DNA from 3 places in the Methylobacterium ajmalii genome. Region 2 is predicted to be linked to each of the others. Evidence: predicted binding sites of a transcription regulator. Region 2 holds the regulator's gene; each other region holds the start of a gene.

Region 1 (6,900 bases), on a different contig from region 2:
GGTGGTGAAAGGGTGAGCCCGCGCCGGGACGGGGCGATCGGCCCCGTCCCGGCGGTACGTCATGCCAGCGGCAGCGGCGCCCGCGCGTCCTGCACCACCGCCTCCTGGCGCCAGGTCGAGGGCTGGTCCGACGCGCCGGTGCCGAGCGCGCATTGCACCATCACGCTGTCGGCCCAGCGGCCGTGGCGGTAGGCCACGGCCGGCAGGTGGCCGACGCGCGTGAAGCCGCAGGTCTCGTGCAGACGCAAGGACGCCTCGTTCTCGGCGTCGATGTAGCCGATCATCTGGCGGTAGCCGCCTGCCGCGCAGGCCTCGATCAGCGCCGGCAGCAGGCGCCGGCCGATGCCGGCATGCAGGTGGCCGGCATGGACGTAGATCGAGTGCTTGAGCGTGTAGCGGTAGGCCGGCCGCTTGCGGAACGGCACCGCGTAGGCGTAGCCCGCCACCATCCCGTGGCGCTCGGCCACGAGGTGGGGCAGGCGCTTCGAGCGCATGTTCTTGCGCCGGCGCTTGAGGTCGTCCGGCCGGAGCCGGTCCTCCTCGAAGTCGCCGGTATCGCCGACGCCGTGGCGGATGTGGTGCTCGTAGATGTCGATCATCGCCGCGACGTCCGCATCGGTCGACGGCCGGATCACGATCCCGGGTTGCGTGGGCGCCGAATCCATCAGCGGCCCTCCCGCAGCACGTAGGTGTAGAACCGGATGCGCCCGTCCGGCTCGACCTGGCGGTAGACGCCTTGGATCTCGGCCTCGAAGCCCGGAAACAGGTTGGCGGCGGCCTCGAACATCTTGAAGTAGTCGAGCATGGGCTTTGCCCGCTCGTCGAGCCGCTCGCCCGGCAGCACCGTGCCGATGCCGGGCGGGTAGACCAGCATCAGCGTCGTGGCGATGCGCCCCTCGGCTTCCGCGATCGGCACGAAGTCGACGTTGTTGCGGGTCAGCATCTGGGCCGCGGCCTTCGGCGGCATCACCATCTCGGGCAGGTGCTCGGGCATGAACTGCTTGCGCTGCAGCCCCGAGGTCCCGGCCTGCCGGTGGAAGGCGTGGTAGTCGGCGCAGAGGTCGCGCAGGCGCACGCCGCCGTAGCGCTGCGGCCGGCGCCGGACGAATTCCGGCATCGCCTCCTCCAGGAGCACGTTGTCGTCGTGCAGGCGCTTGAAGGCGACGAGCCCCGAGATCAGCGTGCCGGCCTTTGAGGATTCGACGCCCGGCGTCAGCAGGAAGAGCAGCGAGTTGAGGTCGTTCTTCTCCGGGACGATGCGGTTCTCGCGCAGGTACTGGGCGACGATCGGGGCCGGCACGCCGTGCTCGGTGTACTCGCCGGTCTGCCGGTCGAAGCCGGGGGTCAGCACCGTGAGCTTGTTCGGGTCGGTGATGGCGTAGCCCGGCGCGACATGGGTGAAGCCGTGCCAGCCGGCCCCGGGCTTCAGCTCCCAGTGGCGCGCATCGGAGGCGAGCTCGTCGGTCGGCAGGCTCTCCCACGGCACCTCGGCGCCGCCCGCGCCCGTCGCCGTGTCGGGCACGAAGGGATCGAAGAACCAGCGGCGCTTGGGATCGCGCTCGTTCTCCTCGAACTCCTTGCGGATCGCCCGCACCTTCTTGCGCCACTCGATGCCGAGTCGGATCGTGTCGTCCCACAGGATCATGCCGGAGCGCCCCTTCATCATCTGGGCGCCGACGTCGAGCGAGGCGAAGAGGGGGTAGAACGGCGAGGTCGAGGCGTGGACGAGGAAGCTCTCGTTGAGGCGCCGGTGCTCCACCCGCCGGGTCTGGCCGCGGATATGGCCGTCCTTGGTGTGGATCTGCGAGGCCTGGGAGAAGCTCGCGAGCTGCTTGTGGGTCGATTGCGTGGCGATGATGCCGGGCGAGGTCTCGTCGAGACCCGTCAGCCCCATGGCGTAGCGGCCCTGGAACAGGGGATGGAACTTCATGAAGCCGGCCCAGGCCTCGTCGAACAGGATGTAGTCGCAGAGGTGGCCGATCCTGGCGACGATCTCGCGGGCATCGTAGATCGTGCCGTCATAGGTGCATTGTTCGATGACGGCGACGCGGAACGGCCGCTCCTTGCGCCACGCTTCCTTGTCCTTGACCAGCGGGTTGTCGCGGATCTTCCGGCGGATCTTCTCCTCGTCCAGCGCCTCGTGGAAGATCGGGCCGATCAGCCCGTAGGCGTTGCGGTCGGTCTCCAGGAAGATCGGGATGCCGCCGCCGAGGAACAGCGCGCCGTGATGCGCTGCCTTGTGGTTGTTGCGGTCGAACAGCACCAGGTCGTCCTCGGCCACCAGCGAGGACAGGACGATCTTGTTCGAGGCCGAGGTGCCGTTGAGCACGAAGTAGGTCTTTTCGGCCCCGAAGATCTGGGCCGCTTCCTTCTGCGCCTTGAGGGCCGGGCCCTCGTGGGTCAGGAGGTCGCCGAGATCGAGGACCGAGTTGTCGAGGTCGTCGCGAAAGATCGCCTCGCCCAAGTGCTCGACGAAGATGCGGCCGATCGGCGAGCGGTTGTAGAAGATGCCGCCGTTGTGGCCGGGGCACGTCCAGAGCTGGTTGCCCTTCTCGGCGTAATCGACCAGCGCCCCGAAGAACGGGGTCTTCAGGGTCTCGGCGTATTGCGTCACGCGGCTGACGAGGCCGCGGGCGATGAATTCCGGGGTTTCCTCGGCGAGGAAGATGTAGCCGTCGATGAAGTCGAGCAGCTCGACCGGGATGTCCTCGAGCCGCTTGCGCCGGACCATGATGACGATCGGCATCTCGAGGCCGCGCTTGCGCATCATGTCGATGAGCGCCGCCGCCTTGCCGTCGAGGCCGCGCTTGCCCCAGTCCACCACGAGGCAGCCGACCGCCGCGTCGGTCTGGACTGCGATCGCCGCGTCCTCGACCCGCCGCGCCCGCACCACCTCAAAGCCGCGATGCTCGACCGCCGCCACGATCTGGTTGACGCGCACGCCCTCCAGGTCGTCCGGATCGAAGGCCGGCGTGCACATCAGCACGGTAAAGCGGCGGTGGAAATCCATCGGGCGGGGCTCCTGTCCGTAACGGTATGGCCTGCGTGTCGGCCCCTCTCATGACGTTCCGATGACGGTCCCGGCCCTGCGGCGAATCCGCTCGGCCACCGTCGGCGGCATCCCGGCCCGTCGATGGACGGCCGTACCGCGTCCCGCTGAGCGCAAGCCTGCCATGCACCGGCCAAGCTTGGACCTTCGTCGGGAGGACCCGGCCGCGTCGTGGCCCACCCTGGCCGGATTCCTAGAGTTTGCCGGGGATTAGCCGTCGCCGGGCGCAAGGCTTGGGTGCATCTGCCCCGCGGGATGAAGCCGTTGCGCGACATCATTTCCGGACGATTACAAAAAGCATCTGTGGGTAATTCCGCGCTGACCGTGCGACGGTGGGTTGAAACTGTGGGGGGGTGCCCGATATCGGCACCATGCCCGTTAATCGGGCGCGTAGATTCAGGACGAATATCCGTGTCGCAAGAAAACTTGGTCCATGACGTCGACTTCGTCGCCCTCGCCGCCGACGTCGTGTCGGCCTACGTCGCCAACAACTCGGTTCCGGCCGCCGATCTGGCCGGCCTGATCGGCACCGTGCACACCGCCTTCCTGTCCCTCGGCCAGCCCGTCGCCAAGGAGACCGAGAAGCCGACCCCGCTGATGCCGATCAAGAAGACGGTGACCCCGGACTACCTGATCAGCCTCGAGGACGGGAAGCAGTACAAGTCGCTCAAGCGCCACCTCTCCACCCGCGGCCTCTCCCCCGAGGAGTACCGCCGCAAGTGGGGTCTGCCGCACGATTACCCGATGGTCGCCGCCAACTACGCCGCGCAGCGCTCCGAGCTGGCCAAGAGCATCGGCCTGGGCCGGGGCCGCACCGTCGCGGCGGCCGCCAAGCGCGCCTCGTCGGATGCCGTCGTGACGGCGCCGGTCGCCGACGCGAAGCCGGCCAAGCGCCGCCGCGCCTGAGGCCGCGGGCCGTCCCGTCCGGGACTGTACTCGTTACATCGCCGCGAGACCGCCCGGCAGCTCCGCGCTCCGGGCCGGACCGCGGATCTCGAGGGCGACCGGCGGTGGCCGGTCGCCCTTCGCCTGTCAGGGCACCCCGATTCCGGTCACATCAATTCGCCGTGCCAGGGCATGAAGCCGAGCGGCGGGACGCCGGCCCGAGCGATGTGCGCGAGCCGGAGCGGACCGGCCCGGTCCGGGTCGGCAGGGCCGCGCGCGCCGCGCCGGTACTCCCCGGGCGGCACGCCGAAGGCGTCGCGGAACAGCCGACCGGCATGGCTCGGCGAGGTGAAGCCCGACGCGGTCGCGAGCTCGTCGACGGTGCGGTGCTCGTCGGGGCGCGACAGGGAGCGGCGCAGCTGCGCCACGCGCCGCTGCTGCACGAACCGGGTGACCCCGCCTGCGGGCTCGAACAGGCGGTAGAGCACGCTGCGCGACACCCCGATCCCGGCTGCGACCGTCGCGGCAGAGAGGTCGCGGTCGCCGAGATGCCGGTCGATATAGGCGGTGGCCCGGGCCCGGGCGCGCCCGGCGGCCACCGGAGGCGGGACCGATCCGGCCCGGTCGCGCAGCGAGGCCAGGGTCGCCCCGAGGAGCAGGCACAGCGAATCGGTCGCGACGCCGGCGAGGTGCGGCGTCAGCCCCGCGGCATGGGCGGCGAGCGAGCCAAGGAAATCGATCGACAGCCCCGCGGCGCCCGGGCCGAGCACCAGCCCATGCAGGTCGAGACCGTCGATCACCGCCGGATCGAGGCGGTCGCGGGCGATCGACGCGGTGACGATGTGCGCGCCCTCGGTCCAGGTGCGCTGCGGCCGGGTGAGGTCGAACAGCGCGAGGCTCCCGGCCTCGACCGCCCGGATCGCGCCGGGCACCTCCAGCATCATGCGCCCGGCGAGCACCAGGTGGAGCGTGACGTGGTCGAACCCGTCGCGGGCGACCCGGCGCGGCCCGCGGGCGTGCGATACCCCGGCGAGGCGGCGGTCGAAGACGAGCATGCGCGGCAGCCGGTGGGCGACGACCTCGGTCCGCAACGGGCCCGGCAGGCGATCGACGTCGGTGCCGCTGCTGTAGAGCGCGCGGTACGCCTCGAAGGCATCGTCGGCGGCGGGCATGTCGGGGCCGAGGGTGATCGTGTCCATCGCCGCGCGGGGGGCTCCCTGGTCGGAGCGGACGGGGTGCTTCGGCCCCCGACCTCTCAGCGGCGATCTTCTTCCGTTACGGCCGCCGGTCCGCGGAGGTAGCGCGCACCGAGCAGGAGGGCAATGATCCCGGCCGCATAGGCCGGCAGGCTCGCGGCCAGCAGGGCCTGGCCGAGCCCGGCCTCGCCGAAGACGCGATCGGCCAGGAGCCCGACCAGGGGCGGGCCCAGCCCGAACCCCGCGAGCGTCGTGCAGGCCACGAACGGCGCGGTGACGCGGCCGCGCAGCGCGCGCGGCGTCATGAGCTGCAGCCCCGCCAGCGTCGCGACCGAGCCGATGCCGAGGCCGAAGATCAGGGCGGCCAGCGCCGTCAGCGCGAGCCCGCGATCGTCCGCCAGCCCGACGGTCGCGGCGAGCGGCAGTGTGCCGAGGAGCGCGCCGAGCACCAGCCGCCCGCCGGGCAGGCCGCGCCGGGCCGTGCGGTCGAGGAGGCGCCCGCCCGCGACCTGGCCGAGCGGAGCGGCGACGGCGACGATCGCCCCGAACACCATCCCGGCGGAGGGCAGGGGTAGGCCGAAGCGGCGCACGAGCAGCGTCACCGCCCAGGCGTTGGTGGTCTGCACCACCAGGGTGACGGCGACCCCGGCGACCGCGAGGACGGCGTAGCGCCCGGCATGCCGGGCGAGCCAGGGCGCGAGGGCCTGCCGACGCGCCGGGCGGCCGCCGCCGCGCCCGGGATCGGGCAGGCGCAGGAGAAGGACCGCGAGGACGAGGTTCGGCACGACGCTGAGGGCGAACAGCACCCGCCAGGCCGCGACCGGGGCGCCGGGGCCGAGGGGGACCATCGCCGGCAGCAGGGCGAGGAGCCCGCCGCCGAGCCCCATCGCCGTCGCCCGGCCCAGGGTGGCGCCGGCGACGTAGAGCGAGACGCCCTGACCGATCCGGTCCCGCGGCTGGCGCGCCGCGATGAGCGCCAGGGCGGCCGGGGTGAGGACCGCCTGGCCGAGGCCCAGGGCCGCCCGGCCGAGGACCAGCTCCCCGAGGCCGGTCGCCAGCCCGCAGGCCAGGGAGGCCAGCCCCCAGACCAGGACCCCGGCGGCGATGAGGCGCGGGCGGTGGAGCCGGTCGACCAGGGGTCCGGCCGCCAGCGAGGCGACCGCGTAGGCCGCCACGAAGGCGGTGCCCTGGACGAGTCCGAGCTCGAAGTCGCTCAGGCGCAGGTCGGCCTTGATCGCCGGGGCGACCAGGGCGGCGATGAACCGGTCGGCGAAGGCGAGGAGGTGGGCGCCGGCCAGCAGCCATACGCCGGGCCAGGCCGGCGCGAGGGCGAGGCGCCCGGGGCGGGGACGTCGCATCGGCTCAGGCCCCGGCGGGCGCGGGTCCGGACCCGGCGGCGTGGTTCTCGCCCATGCGTGGCGGCTCTCCGGGCTGGGTGTCGCGCGAAGGCGGGCGCGGCGGCGGGGAAGCGGGCCTCGTCGCAGAAAACGCCGCCGACCGGAAGCCCGTCGGCGAGGCCCCGGCGCGATCGGGGCGGGCTTGCCAGCGCGGCCGGCCTGCGCTTCAGTCGCGCCCGGGCGGCGCGGGCCGAGGGCACGCCGGGCGCGCCGGGGCTCCCTTCGCGGAAGCCGACCCCCCGAGTGCTGCGCCCGGCCGGCGGCGACCGACGGGCCCTTCCTCCCGGATTGTTCCATGGATCAGGCCAAGCTCGCGGCCCTTCGCGCCCGCTACCTCGACGCGACCGGCGGCGACATCGACGACCCGGATTTC
Region 2 (6,900 bases):
CACGGCGCTGATCGGGCCGTCGGGCTGCGGCAAGTCGACGTTGCTGCGCACCTTCAACCGCATCTACAGCCTCTACCCCGAGCAGCGCGCCGAGGGGCAGATCCTGCTCGACGGCCGCAACATCCTCGACCCCTCGATCGACCTCAACGAGCTGCGCGCCCGGGTCGGCATGGTCTTCCAGAAGCCGACCCCGTTCCCGATGTCGATCTACGACAACATCGCGTTCGGCATCCGGCTCTACGAGCGCCTCGGCAAGGCCGATCTCGACGTCCGCGTCGAGGAGGCCCTGCGCAAGGGCGCCCTGTGGGACGAGGTGAAGGACAAGCTCAAGCAGTCCGGCATGGGCCTGTCCGGCGGCCAGCAGCAGCGCCTGTGCATCGCCCGCACGGTGGCGCAGCGCCCGGAGGTGATCCTGTTCGACGAGCCGACCTCGGCCCTCGACCCGATCTCGACCGGCCGCATCGAGGAGCTGATCGAGCAGCTGCGGGGCGAGTTCACCATCGCCATCGTCACCCACAACATGCAGCAGGCGGCGCGCATCTCGCAGTTCACCGCCTTCATGTATCTCGGCGAGCTGATCGAGTTCGGGCCGACCAACCGGCTGTTCATGAACCCTTCGAAGCGCCAGACCCAGGACTACATCACCGGCCGGTTCGGCTGAGGCGTCCCGCCCTCGTCCCACCGGTCCGGCCCCCTGCCGGGCCGGCTCGATCCCACGCTCCACTTCATCGCGGGGAGTCTCACTCCATGTCGAACCACATCGTCACCTCCTACGATCAGGAGCTGCAGAACCTGCGGCGCAGCATCGCCGAGATGGGCGGCATCGCCGAGAAGCTGGTGGCCGATTCCGGCCTCGCGCTCCTGCGCCGCGACACCGCGCTCGCCCAGTCGGTGATCGCCGCCGACCAGCGCCTCGACGGGCTGCAGCGCGAGATCGAGGAGAAGGCGATCCTGCTGATCGCCAAGCGCCAGCCGATGGCGATCGACCTGCGCGAGACGATCTCGGCGATCCGCGTCTCGGGCGACCTCGAGCGCATCGGCGACCTGGCCAAGAACGTCGCCAAGCGCGTCGTCGCCATCGCCGACCAGGTCCAGCTGCAGAAGATCGTCGTCGGCGTGGAGCACATGAACGAGCTGGTCCAGGGCCAGCTCAAGGACGTGCTCGACGCCTACGCCACCCAGGACACCGTGGCGGCCCTCGACGTCTGGGCCCGCGACGGCGGCATCGACGCGCTCTACACCTCGCTGTTTCGCGAACTCCTGACCTACATGATGGAGGATCCGCGCAACATCACGTTCTGCACGCACCTCCTGTTCTGCGCCAAGAACGTCGAGCGCATCGGCGACCACACCACCAACATCGCCGAGACCATCCACTACCTCGCCACCGGCGAGACGCTGACGACCGACCGGCCGAAGAACGACGGGTCGAGCTTCGCCACCGTGGATCCCCAGTCCTCGTCCAAGGCCTGACCGGATGGCCTGCCCGGCCGCGAGGCCGGGCCGGCCGTCCCGGCGGCGACGACCCTGAAGTGCCCCGATGAGTACCCGCATCCTGATCGTCGAGGACGAGGAGGCCCTGACCCTCCTCCTGCGCTACAACCTCGAGGCCGAGGGCTTCGAGGTCGACGCCGTCGCCCGCGGCGACGAGGCGGATATCCGCCTGCGCGAGCAGGTCCCCGACCTCGTCCTCCTCGACTGGATGATGCCGGGTCTCTCCGGCATCGAGTTGTGCCGGCGCATCCGCGCCCGCCGCGAGACCGAGCGGCTGCCGGTGATCATGCTGACCGCGCGCGGCGAGGAGGGCGACCGGGTGCGGGGGCTCGCCACCGGCGCCGACGACTACATCGTCAAGCCGTTCTCGGTGCCCGAGCTCCTGGCCCGGGTGCGCGCGCTCCTGCGGCGCTCGAAGCCCGCCCACGTCGCCGACCTGCTCGTCGCCGGCGACATCGAGCTCGACCGGGTCAGCCACCGCGTGCGCCGCGACGGCCGCGAGCTGCATCTCGGCCCGACCGAGTTCAAGCTGCTCGAGTTCCTGATGCAGAGCCCCGGCCGGGTCTTCTCCCGCGAGCAGCTCCTCGACGGCGTCTGGGGCCACGACGTCTACATCGACGAGCGCACGGTCGACGTGCATATCGGCCGCCTGCGCAAGGCGATCAACCGCGGCCGCGACTCGGACCCGATCCGCACCGTGCGCGGCTCCGGCTACTCCTTCGACGAGATGTTCGCGCCCGAGCCGTGACGCCGGACGGCCGTCGGCCGGTCCGGGTCAGAACTCCATCCCGAACTTGACCCGCAGGCTGTGCCGTTCGAACTGGTTCAGCCCGAGGGACCGGCCGGCCAGGGCCGGGTCGGTGTCGCGGCCCCAGACCTGCCCGGCATAGGCCACGGTCAGCCAGACCTTCTCGGTGAACCGGTGATGCAGCGCGGGCCCCAGGGTGAGCGCCTCGCTCTCCAGCCGGTTCAGGAAGGCCCCTTCGTAGCCGCGCAGGTAGCGGACTTCCGGGCCGAGATAGGTGTTGTCTCCGACGCGCCCCACGAGAGCGTTCGACCACAGGAAGGTCGAGGAGCGATAGCCCGGGCCGCCCCGCTCGCGCCCGGCCGCCGGCTCGACGCTGAGGTTGCTGCCGTACCAGAGCTTGTCCGGCACCACCTGGACGTCGAGCTGGAGCAGGCTCTCGACGTCGAAGATGTCGGCGCCGCGGCCTTCGACCGGGAGGACGCGCGTGAAGCGAGGGCGCACCTCCAGGGCGAGACCGAAGGGCTGCTCCTTCGAGCCCTTCAGGAACTGGTACTTCACCTCGAGCGAAACGCCGTCGAAGGCGCCGTAGGACTTGTCGTCCAGATCGAGGATGTTGCGCTGGCGCCGCAGCGTGCCGAAGGCGCTGAGTTCGAGGCTTAGCCTGTCGATGGGGTTGAACTGGTAGGCAAGCCGCGTGTCGAGCACGCGGTAGGCCGACCGGCCGGGGCCGTCCCGGCGCTTGCCGATGCGCGAGACGGTGTCGACCACCGCTTCCCGCTCGCCCTTCTCGCCGGCATCGGCGCCTTCCGTGAAGCCGAACAGGTGCTCGGTATCGACGTCCTTCCCGTCGTCCGTCTTGCTGGACGAGTCCGATTCGCGGCTCCGGCCCTTGCCGCTCTCGCGCGCCCCACCTTGATCGGCTGCGGGCTCGCTCTTCGTCCCTGGCCCGCCGCCCGGCGCCGCCAGCACGGGGGCCGGAGCGGACAGGAGGAGGAGCAGGACGCCTGCCGCGGCCGACAGAGGCCCGACCGGCTCGGTGGTTCGGGTCATGATCGCGCGAGGGCCTCTGACGTGCCGTGCTCCAGCATGTCCGGTTAAAACGAAGCCGGAGGCGTTGGCTGCAGCAAAATGGCAACGCTTGTAAGACCTCCGCACGGGTCGGGATTAAGGACCGACATCGGCGCGTCGGGCGACGACCGACCGGACGCTGCGCATGCCCGATGCCACCGGGCCGCTCCCGGCGGCTCCGCGCGCGGTCGACAGGATTCGAGGTTTGCCGCGGAGCGAGCGCCGCGACGGGCCGGATCGGCGTGGATCGTCCCGGTCACGCCGATCCGGCCGCACCCCGGGCAATCCCGACGCCCGACACCAGGTCCTAGGCTCCAGCTTTCGTGGCGCGCGGAATTGAGCATTGCCGAACGACTTGCGCGTTCGTAAGGTAATCAAGTCTATAGGGGAGCAGTCCCGTGGAAAAAATCAGAAACATACTGATGATGTCGGCGCTCGTCTCGATCTCCGGTCTCGCGGCGGCGCCGGCCTCGGCATAGTCGCGGGCCGATCGCGAGAGATGCGCGGAGTCGGTCGGAATCCAGACCCACCACAACGGGCGGAACGTCTGGATCAGGAACAGGGTGCCGAGCAAGACTTACTACGCGTTCCTCCGCTGCACCGACGCTCTCGCCATGAAGCGCGCGGACGCCACGCCGGGTCGTCGCTGACCGGCGGCTGGCACCGGGGGCCACCTCGCGCCCCCATGTCTCCTGCGCCCATGTCTCGCACGCCGAGCGGCCGTCGCCGGACGGTTCCGTCCGGCGGGGCCTGCCTTCAGATGTGCAGCGCCTCGCCGAGCGCCCTGAGGTTCGCCTCGTGGAAGGCCTCGCCGAGGGTCGGGTGGGCGTGGATCGTGCCGGCGACGTCCTCCAGCCGGGCGCCCATCTCGAGCGCCAGGCCGAACCCCGCCGCCAGCTCCGAGACCCCGGCCCCCACCGCCTGGATACCGAGGATGAGGTGGTTGTCCGCCCGCGCGGTCACCCGCACGAAGCCGTCCTCGGCGCCCAGGGTCATGGCGCGGCCGTTGGCGGCGAAGGGGAAGAGGCCGGTGCGGATCTCGTGGCCGGCGGCGCGGGCCTCGTCCGGCGACAGGCCGGCCGAGACCACCTCCGGGTCGGTGAAGCAGACCGCCGGGATCGCCACCTTGTGGAAGGCACGGCGGCGCCCGGCCACGAGGTCGGCCACCATCTCGCCCTGCGCCATGGCGCGGTGGGCCAGCATCGGCTCGCCGGTGACGTCGCCGACCGCCCAGACGTTGCGCATCGAGGTGGCGCAGCGCTCGTCGATGCGGATGAACGGCCCGCTCATGTCGAGGTCGAGCCGCTCTAACCCGAGGTCGTGCGTCCGCGCCTTGCGGCCGACCGCGACCAGGATCACCTCGGCGGGGATCTTTCGGGGTTCACCGCCGACCTCGACGTCGAGCGCGTCGCCCGAGAGCCCGGTCGCCTTGGCGCCGAGCAGCACCTCGATCCCGAGCGCGCCGAGGCGTCGCGCTACCGGCCGGGTCAGCTCGGCATCGTAGGCCGGCAGGATCCGCTCGGCCATCTCGACCACCGTGACCTTGGCGCCGAGCTTGGCGAAGGCGGTACCGAGCTCGAGCCCGATATAGCCCGCCCCCACCACCGCCAGGGTGGCGGGGACCTTCGGCAGCGACAGCGCCTCGGTCGAGGAGATCACCCGCCCGCCGAAGGGCAGGTGGGGGAGCGCCGCCGGAACCGAGCCGGTGGCCAGGATCACGTGCTCGGCCCGTACCCGCTCGGGTCCGGTATCGGTCTCGACGAGGCAGGTCTTGCCGTCGACCATCTGCCCGCGCCCGCGCAGGATCTTGACCCCGCCGCGCTTCAGGAGCGACGCGACCCCGGTGTTGAGCCGCCCGACGATGCCGTCCTTCCAGGCCACCGTGCGGGAAAAATCGAGGCTCGGGGGGCCGGCCGAGAGACCGAAGGGCGAGGCGTCGCCGGCCTGCAGCACGGCGGCGTGATAGGCCTCGGCGGCGTGGATCATCGCCTTCGAGGGGATGCAGCCGACGTTGAGGCAGGTGCCGCCCAGCCGGTTCTCCTCGACCAGCACGGTGTCGATGCCGTGCTGGCCGGCGCGGATCGCCGCGACGTAGCCGCCCGGGCCGCCGCCGAGCACCAGGAGCTTGGTGGTGATCTCGCCCACGGGTCAGGCCTCCATGAACAACGTCGCGGGCGTCTCGAGCAGGCCTTTCAGCGCCTGCACGAACAGGGCGGCGTCGTAGCCGTCGACCACCCGGTGGTCGAAGGACGCCGAGAGGTTCATCGTCAGGCGCGGCACGAAGGCGCCGTCGCGCCAGACCGGGCGCATCACCTGCTTGTTGACGCCGATGATCGCCACTTCCGGCCGGTTGATCACCGGGGTCGTCACGATGCCGCCGAGCGCGCCCAGCGACGTGATCGTGATGGTCGAGCCCGAGAGTTCGTCGCGGGCGGCCAGGCCGTTGCGGGCGGCGTCCGCCAGGCGGCGCACCTCGGCCGCAGCGTTCCACACGTCGCGGGTCTCGGCGTGGCGGAGCACCGGCACCATCAGTCCGGACGGGGTCTGGGTGGCGATGCCGACATGGATGCCGGCATGGCGGTGGATCACCTCCGCCTCGTCGTCGTAATGCGCGTTCATCTGCGGGAAGTCCGGCAGGGCGCGCACCAGGGCCTGGACCAGGAACGGGATCAGGGTCAGCTTCGGCCGGCTTCCGCCGTAGCGCTGGTTGAGGGCGGCGCGCAGCTCCTCGACCGCCGTCACGTCGACCTCCTCGACGTAGGAGAAGTGGGCGACGCGGCGCTTGGCATCGGCCATGCGCTGGGCGATGCGCCGACGCAGGCCGATGACCTTGATCTCCTCCACGCCGGTGCGGGCGACGCGGCCGGCAGGCGCGGGCGCGGCCTCCTCGGGCGGCGCGTCGAGGTAGGCGTCGAGATCGTCGTGGCCGATCCGGCCGGCCGGGCCGGTGCCACGGACCTGGCGCAGGTCGATGCCGGCCTCCAGCGCCCGCCGGCGCACGGCCGGCGAGGCAACGGGCTTCTCGCCCGCCGGGCGTGGCGGGCCGGAGGAGGGAGCAGTCGCCGCGGGGCGCGGGGCAGGGGCCGACGGCTTTGCCGGAGCGGGCTTTGTCGGCTCGGCGGGCTTGGGTGCCGCGGCGGGCTTGGGTGCCGCGGCGGATTGCGGGGCGGGCGCGGGCTGCGCCGGCTCCAGACCGTCCGCGGCCGGGACCAGGGCGGAGGCGGGCTGGCCTGCGGCCGCGTCCTGCGCCTTCGCGACCTCGGGCGCCACCGCGACGCCGGAGTCCGGGGCTGAGGCGGGCGCGGCATCCCCGCCCTCGATCTCCAGCCGCACCAGTTCGGCGCCGACCGCCAGCATCTGGCCGGCCTCGGCGCCGAGCGCCGCCACGGTGCCGCTCACCGGCGAGGGGATCTCGACGGTGGCCTTGTCGGTCATCACGTCGGCGAGAGGCTGGTCCTCGCGGACCACGTCGCCGACCTTGACGTGCCAGGCCGAGACCTCGGCCTCGGCCACGCCCTCGCCGATGTCGGGGAGCTTGACGATGCGAAAGCCCATGGCTCAGCCCTCCAGCGCGGCGCGAAGGGCCCGGC
Region 3 (6,900 bases), on a different contig from region 2:
GAGCCGGGCGAGAGCCACTCCGCCGAGGCGCCGTCCCTGGCGCATCTGAAATCGGCGACGATCCGCGAGCCCGGTCTCGACGACCGCGGCAGCGTGTTCTTCGCCGCGATCGAGATGACCCGGATGCCGATGATCCTGACCGATCCCCGGCAGCCCGACAACCCGATCGCGTTCGCCAACCGGGCGTTCCAGGACCTCACCGGCTACACGCAAGCCGAGCTGATCGGCCGCAACTGCCGCTTCCTGCAGGGGCCGGAGACCAGCCGCGAGACCGTGGCCGAGCTGCGCCAGGCGGTCGCCGAGCGCCGGGCGATCGCCACCGAGATCCTCAACTACAAGCGCGACGGCTCGCCGTTCTGGAACGGCATCTTCATCGGCCCGGTCTTCGACGAGGCCGGGGAGATCGTCTACTTCTTCGCCTCGCAGCTCGACGTGACCCGGCGCCGGGTCTCGGAGCAGGCGTATCGCCAGGCGCAGAAGATGGAGGCGATCGGCCAGCTCACCGCCGGCCTCGCCCACGACTTCAACAACCTGCTGCAGGTCGTCACCGGCAACCTCGAACTGGCCCGGGGCTCGGTCACGAGCGAGCGGGCGCAGCGCCAGCTCGCCAACGCGGCCGGCGCCGCCGAGCGCGGCGCGAAGCTGACGAAGCAGCTCCTGTCCTTCGCCCGCAAGGCGCGGCTCGAGCCGCGCCCGCTCAACCTCAACGCCCTGGTGCTGGCCTTCGCCGAGGTGGCGGAGAGCACGCTCGGCCGCAACGTCTCGGTGCGCCTCGATCTGACGCCGCGGCTGCCCGCCGTCACCCTCGACCGCACCAATCTCGAGATGGCGCTCCTCAACGTGCTCATCAACGCCCGCGACGCGATGCCGGCGGGCGGCACGGTGACGATCTCGACCGCGCCCGTCCACCTCAACGGCAACGGCAAGGCCCGCGCCCTGCCGCCCGGCGACTACGTCGCGCTCCGGGTCCGCGACGAAGGGGAGGGGATGCCGCCCGGGGTCGCCGAGCGGGCGACCGAGCCGTTCTTCTCGACCAAGGGCCCGGGCAAGGGCACCGGCCTCGGCCTCGCCATGGCGCACGGCTTCGTGCAGCAGTCGCGGGGCCGATTGGAGATCGAGTCCCGGCCGCGGTCCGCCGAGGCCGAGGGCGGCACCACCATCACGATGCTGTTTCCCGCCGGCCACGACGCCTCGACCGAGGAGGAGCCCGTCGAGCCGAAGGCGGTGCTGCGGCGCGGCGACGAGACCGTCCTGGTGGTCGAGGACAGCGACGACGTGCGGGCGCTCGCCCGCGAATACCTGGAGAGCCTCGGCTACGGCGTGCTCACCGCCCGCGACGGCGAGGAGGCGCTCGAGATCCTGGGTCGCGAGGCGCGCATCGACCTCCTGTTCTCCGACATCGTGATGCCGGGCAGCGTCAACGGTCTGGTGCTGGCCGAGCGGGCCGGGCGCCTGCGGCCGGACCTGCCGGTGCTGCTCACCACCGGCTACAACGAGGACCTGGTGGCGCAGGGGCCCGCGACCCCGACCATGGACGTGCTCGGCAAGCCCTACCGCAAGGCCGAGCTCGCCGACCGCATCCGCTCCGCCCTCGACCGCGGCGCGAAGCGGATGCCGGCCCCGGGCGAGCCGCATCACGGCTGAGGCCGCGCACCCGGATCGCACCGGAGCAGCTGTCGTCGCCGCCTGTCGTCACCTGGCTGACATGGGAGATCCGCAAGGAACGGGCGCGCTCAAAAGCCGCCCGAGGATCTTCCATGCCGCGCCGTTCCGTTCTCGCCCTCACGCTGCTGATGTCGGTCGCCACCGCCGCCCTGGCGCAGGCCCCGCAGGGTCAGGCGCTGCAAGCGCAGCCCGCGCAGGCTCAAGCCGTCCCGACCTTCCCGGCGACGCTCGCCGGCCACGCGGTGCTGCCGGCCGACGGCGTCGCGCCCCTGCCGGCGGACGCGCCCAGGGACCTCGCCACGCCGGGCAAGTTCACCACCGGGCGCCGGGTCGAGGCGGTCGGCACGGTCGAGGCGCAGTCGATGGGGCGGACGACCAGCATGAAGCTGCCCCTGCGCGGCCAGCCGCTCCAGGGCCATTCCGGCATCAAGCACATGCCGGACGGCACCTACTGGGTGCTGACCGACAACGGCTTCGGCACCAAGGCGAACTCGCCCGACGCGATGCTGTACCTCAACCGCTACCGGATCGACTTCGACAAGGGCGGCGTCGAGCGCCTGGAGACGATCTATCTGCGCGATCCCGACCGGAAGGTGCCGTTCCGCATCGCCAACGAGGCGAGCGAGAGCCGCTACCTCACCGGCAGCGACTTCGACCCCGAGAGCTTCCAGTTCGTCGGCGACCGGATCTGGATCGGCGAGGAATTCGGCCCGTTCCTGATCGAGGTCGACCGCAGCGGCAAGGTGCAGGCGGTGATCGAGACAACGGCCTCGGGCAAGCCGGTGCGTTCCCCCGACAACCCGGCGGTCACCACCCCGGCGATGCCGGGCGGCGCGGTCGCGTTCAATGCCCGCCGCTCCAAGGGCTTCGAGGGCATGGCGGCCTCGCCGGACGGCAGCCGGCTCTACGCGCTGCTGGAGGGCCCGCTCTGGGACGCCGACGCTAAGGCGTTCGAGACCCGCGACGGCAAGGAGGTGCTGCGCATCCTCGAATTCGACACCGGTGCCCGGGCCTGGACCGGCCGCTCCTGGCTGTATCCGCTGGATGCGAACGGCCACGCCATCGGGGATTTCAACCTGATCGACGCCACGACCGGCCTCGTGATCGAGCGCGACGACGGCGAGGGCACCGCCGACAAGGCCTGCCCGGCCGGCCAGAAGGGGCCGGACTGCTTCTCGGTCCCGGCCAGTTTCAAGCGCGTGTTCAAGATCGAGATGACCGACGCCAACCAGGGCGGCCCGGTGCGCAAGATCGGCTCGATCGACCTGATGCGCATCGCCGACCCCGGCAAGAAGGCGCGCAAGCCCCTGACCGACGGGGCGCTCGCCTTCCCGTTCCTGACGATCGAGAACGTCGACCGGGTCGACGACACCCACATCGTCGTCGGCAACGACAACAACCTGCCGTTCTCGGCCAGCCGCGACCCGCACCAGGTCGACGACAACGAGTTCGTGCTGCTGGAGGTGGGCGACTTCCTGAAGGCGAAATAGGAACGCGGACCCGGGGCACTCCCCTGCGACCGAATTTCCTCCCGCGAGGGCCTGATTTTCCCGTCCCGGGGTCTTGGCAGGCGGATTGCACGCCGCTATAGACCCGGCTCCACGTTTCCAAGTTCGAAAGGATTGGGCCGATCGGCCCGTCCTTGAGAGAGGCTCCCGGGCGACCGGGTGGCCGAAGTGGCCGGAAGGGCTCAGGGGGAAACCCCTCGCGCCCCGTCCGGCCATGTCCTGTCCGAGACTGCAGGCGCCGGTTCGCCGGCTTAATAGCCGCCTGCACAGACGGGGAAGACCGAATTTCACCGCCCCACAGCCCATCCGGGCCGGCGGGGCGTCGGTTTGAACCAATCTCACCCGAGGCGCGGGGCCGCGAGGTTCTTCGTATCGGGGGCAGGGCCGTGAAAGCGTCGTTCAGGACGTCGCGGTCTTCTCGCAAGGCCCCGGCTCATCCTGGGCGGCAACTGCAACCGGCGGGGCCCATCCGGGTTCCGCCAACCGGAGAGAGCCAAGGTGGACAGAGCAGCAAAAGCTGATCTCGTCTCGACGCTCAACGGGGTGTTCACCAACACCTCCGTCGTCGTCGTGGCCCACTACAAGGGCCTCACGGTCGCCGACATGCAGAAGCTGCGCTCGCAGATGAAGCAGGCCGGCGCCACCGTGAAGGTCGCGAAGAACCGCCTCGCCAACATCGCTCTCGAAGGCACGGACGTCGCCTCCATCCAGCCCCTCCTGAAGGGCCCGACCCTGCTCGCCTATTCGAGCGATCCGGTCGCGGCCGCCAAGGTGGCGGTGGACTTCGCCAAGGCCAACGACAAGTTGGTGATCCTCGGCGGGGCCATGGGGACGACCGCCCTGAACCCGGACGGCGTGAAGGCCCTGGCCTCGCTGCCGTCCCTCGATGAGCTGCGCGCCAAGCTCGTGGGCCTTGTCCAGGCTCCCGCGACGAAGATCGCCCAGGTCGTCAACGCGCCGGCCGCCAAGCTCGCGCGCGTGTTCGGGGCCTATGCCAAGACCGGCGACGCCCAGGCCGACGAAGCGGCCTAACGGGCTGTTCGAGTCGAAACCGTTCAAACCGACAACATCAGGAAGTGAAAAATGGCTGATCTTGCCAAGCTCGTCGACGACCTGTCCTCGCTGACCGTTCTCGAGGCTGCCGAGCTCGCGAAGATGCTCGAGGAGAAGTGGGGCGTCTCGGCGGCTGCCGCCGTCGCCGTCGCCGCCGGCCCGGCCGGTGGCGCCGCTGCCGCCCCCGTCGAGGAGCAGACCGAGTTCACCGTTGTCCTGGCCTCGGCCGGCGACAAGAAGATCGAGGTCATCAAGGAGGTCCGCGCGATCACCGGTCTCGGCCTCAAGGAGGCCAAGGACCTGGTCGAGGGCGCTCCGAAGCCGGTCAAGGAGGGCGTGTCCAAGGACGACGCCGCCAAGCTCAAGGCCCAGCTCGAGAAGGCCGGCGCGAAGGTCGAGCTCAAGTAAGACGGTGGCGGGCCTTCCGGCCCGCCCCGCGCTCCGGTACCGGCCTCGGCCGGTCCGGGGCCACCAGCCCGCGGGCCTCGCGCTCGCGGGCTATGGTCGCTTTAAGCGCACCCCCTCGGGATCCGGGGCACGGATCACCATATAGGTTTCAAGGGATGCGGGCGGCCGATCACGGGCGGCCCGCGCGGTCACGGCAGGTTTGATGCGGGTCCGATTCGGCCGGCGTCCCACCGGGGCCGTATAAGCGGTGGATGAGGAGCGAGGTCAACCCATGGCCAACACGCTGGTCGGTCGCAAGCGCATTCGCAAGTTCTTCGGCAAGATTCGGGAAGTCGCCGAGATGCCGAACCTCATCGAGGTCCAGAAGGCGTCATACGACCAGTTCCTGATGGTGGACGAGCCCGAGGGTGGGCGCGGCGACGAGGGCCTGCAATCGGTCTTCAAGTCCGTCTTCCCGATCTCCGACTTCTCCTCGACCGCGCTCCTCGAGTTCGTGAAGTACACGTTCGAGCAGCCGAAGTACGACGTCGACGAATGCCGCCAGCGCGGCATCACCTTCGCCGCGCCGCTCAAGGTGACGCTGCGGCTGATCGTGTTCGATGTCGATCCCGATACCGGCGCCAAGTCGGTCAAAGACATCAAGGAGCAGGACGTCTACATGGGCGACATGCCCCTGATGACGGAGAACGGCACCTTCATCGTCAACGGCACCGAGCGCGTCATCGTCTCGCAGATGCACCGCTCGCCGGGCGTGTTCTTCGACCACGACAAGGGCAAGACCCACTCCTCGGGCAAGCTCCTGTTCGCGGCGCGCATCATCCCGTATCGCGGCTCCTGGCTCGACGTCGAGTTCGACGCCAAGGACATCGTGCACGCGCGCATCGACCGCAAGCGCAAGATCCCGGTCACCTCGCTGCTCTTCGCTCTCGGCCTCGACGGCGAGGAGATCCTCTCGACCTTCTACAACCGCGTCGCCTATGTGCGCGACGGCCACGACTGGCGCGTGCCCTACGACGCTGAGCGGCTGAAGGGCTTCAAGGCCACCACCGACCTCATCGACGCCGAGTCGGGCGAGGTGGTGCTCGAGGCCGGCAAGAAGCTGACCGCGCGGGCCGCCCGCCAGATCGCCGAGAAGGGCGTGAAGGCGCTGCGCGCTACCGACGAGGACCTGATCGGCCAGTACATCGCCGAGGACATGGTCAACTACAAGACCGGCGAAATCTACGCCGAGGCCGGCGACGAGATCAGCGAGAAGGTCCTCAAGGGCCTGACCGACGTCGGCATCGAGGAGATCCCGGTCCTCGACATCGACCACGTCAACATCGGTCCCTACATCCGCAACACGCTCGCGGTCGACAAGAACTCGGCCCGCGAGGGCGCGCTGTTCGACATCTACCGGGTGATGCGCCCGGGCGAGCCGCCGACCCTCGACACCGCCGAGGCGATGTTCCACTCGCTGTTCTTCGACGCGGAGCGCTACGACCTCTCGGCCGTCGGCCGCGTGAAGATGAACATGCGCCTCGACCTCGACGCGGCCGACACCGTGCGGACGCTGCGGCGCGAGGACATGCTGGCGGTCGTCAAGGCGCTCGTCGACCTGCGCGACGGCAAGGGCGAGATCGACGACATCGACCACCTCGGCAACCGCCGGGTGCGCTCGGTCGGCGAGCTGATGGAGAACCAGTACCGCCTGGGCCTCCTGCGCATGGAGCGCGCCATCAAGGAGCGGATGTCGTCGGTCGACATCGACACCGTGATGCCGCAGGACCTGATCAACGCGAAGCCCGCCGCGGCCGCGGTGCGCGAGTTCTTCGGCTCGTCGCAGCTGTCGCAGTTCATGGACCAGACCAACCCGCTCTCCGAGGTGACGCACAAGCGCCGCCTGTCGGCGCTCGGCCCGGGCGGTCTGACCCGCGAGCGCGCCGGCTTCGAGGTGCGCGACGTGCACCCGACCCATTACGGCCGCATCTGCCCGATCGAGACGCCGGAAGGCCCGAACATCGGCCTGATCAACTCGCTCGCGACCTTCGCCCGGGTGAACAAGTACGGCTTCATCGAGACCCCGTTCCGCCGCGTGCGCGACGGCGTGGTCACCGACGAGGTCGCCTACCTGTCCGCCATGGAGGAGGCGAAGTACCACGTCGCCCAGGCGAACGCGGTGATGGACGAGAACCGTAAGCTCACGGAGGACCTCGTGGTCTGCCGCCGGGCGGGCGAGGTCATCGTCGTCGGCCCCGAGCGCGTCGACCTGATGGACGTATCGCCC

Evidence for each region. Region 2 encodes PhoB, which activates phosphate uptake and scavenging genes when phosphate is short. Its sites were predicted from a motif close to TGTCATNNANCTGTCAT; they were not measured.
Region 1: a site for PhoB is predicted at 3,061-3,077, ahead of V3T34_RS02435 (Orn/Lys/Arg family decarboxylase). Genes of this name have one in related genera too.
Region 3: a site for PhoB is predicted at 1,691-1,707, ahead of V3T34_RS22495 (esterase-like activity of phytase family protein). Genes of this name have one in related genera too.

Annotation. Positions count from the first base shown of each region.
Region 1 is NZ_JAZFXT010000006.1:152,874-159,773, reverse strand. Features, by position in the region: gene V3T34_RS02445 (oxalate decarboxylase family bicupin) at 1-16, shown strand, start outside; gene V3T34_RS02440 (GNAT family N-acetyltransferase) at 60-665, opposite strand; gene V3T34_RS02435 (Orn/Lys/Arg family decarboxylase) at 665-3,010, opposite strand; gene V3T34_RS02430 (Ros/MucR family transcriptional regulator) at 3,461-3,955, shown strand; gene V3T34_RS02425 (AraC family transcriptional regulator) at 4,102-5,133, opposite strand; gene V3T34_RS02420 (MFS transporter) at 5,190-6,488, opposite strand; gene speB (agmatinase) at 6,823-6,900, shown strand, end outside.
Region 2 is NZ_JAZFXT010000068.1:165,561-172,460, reverse strand. Features, by position in the region: gene pstB (phosphate ABC transporter ATP-binding protein PstB) at 1-661, shown strand, start outside; gene phoU (phosphate signaling complex protein PhoU) at 748-1,473, shown strand; gene phoB (phosphate regulon transcriptional regulator PhoB) at 1,541-2,242, shown strand; gene V3T34_RS28235 (hypothetical protein) at 2,270-3,292, opposite strand; gene V3T34_RS28230 (hypothetical protein) at 3,618-3,884, opposite strand; gene lpdA (dihydrolipoyl dehydrogenase) at 4,067-5,455, opposite strand; gene V3T34_RS28220 (dihydrolipoamide acetyltransferase family protein) at 5,459-6,865, opposite strand; gene V3T34_RS28215 (alpha-ketoacid dehydrogenase subunit beta) at 6,869-6,900, opposite strand, start outside.
Region 3 is NZ_JAZFXT010000054.1:39,264-46,163, forward strand. Features, by position in the region: gene V3T34_RS22490 (histidine kinase famiy protein) at 1-1,644, shown strand, start outside; gene V3T34_RS22495 (esterase-like activity of phytase family protein) at 1,758-3,155, shown strand; gene rplJ (50S ribosomal protein L10) at 3,672-4,205, shown strand; gene rplL (50S ribosomal protein L7/L12) at 4,257-4,634, shown strand; gene rpoB (DNA-directed RNA polymerase subunit beta) at 4,906-6,900, shown strand, end outside.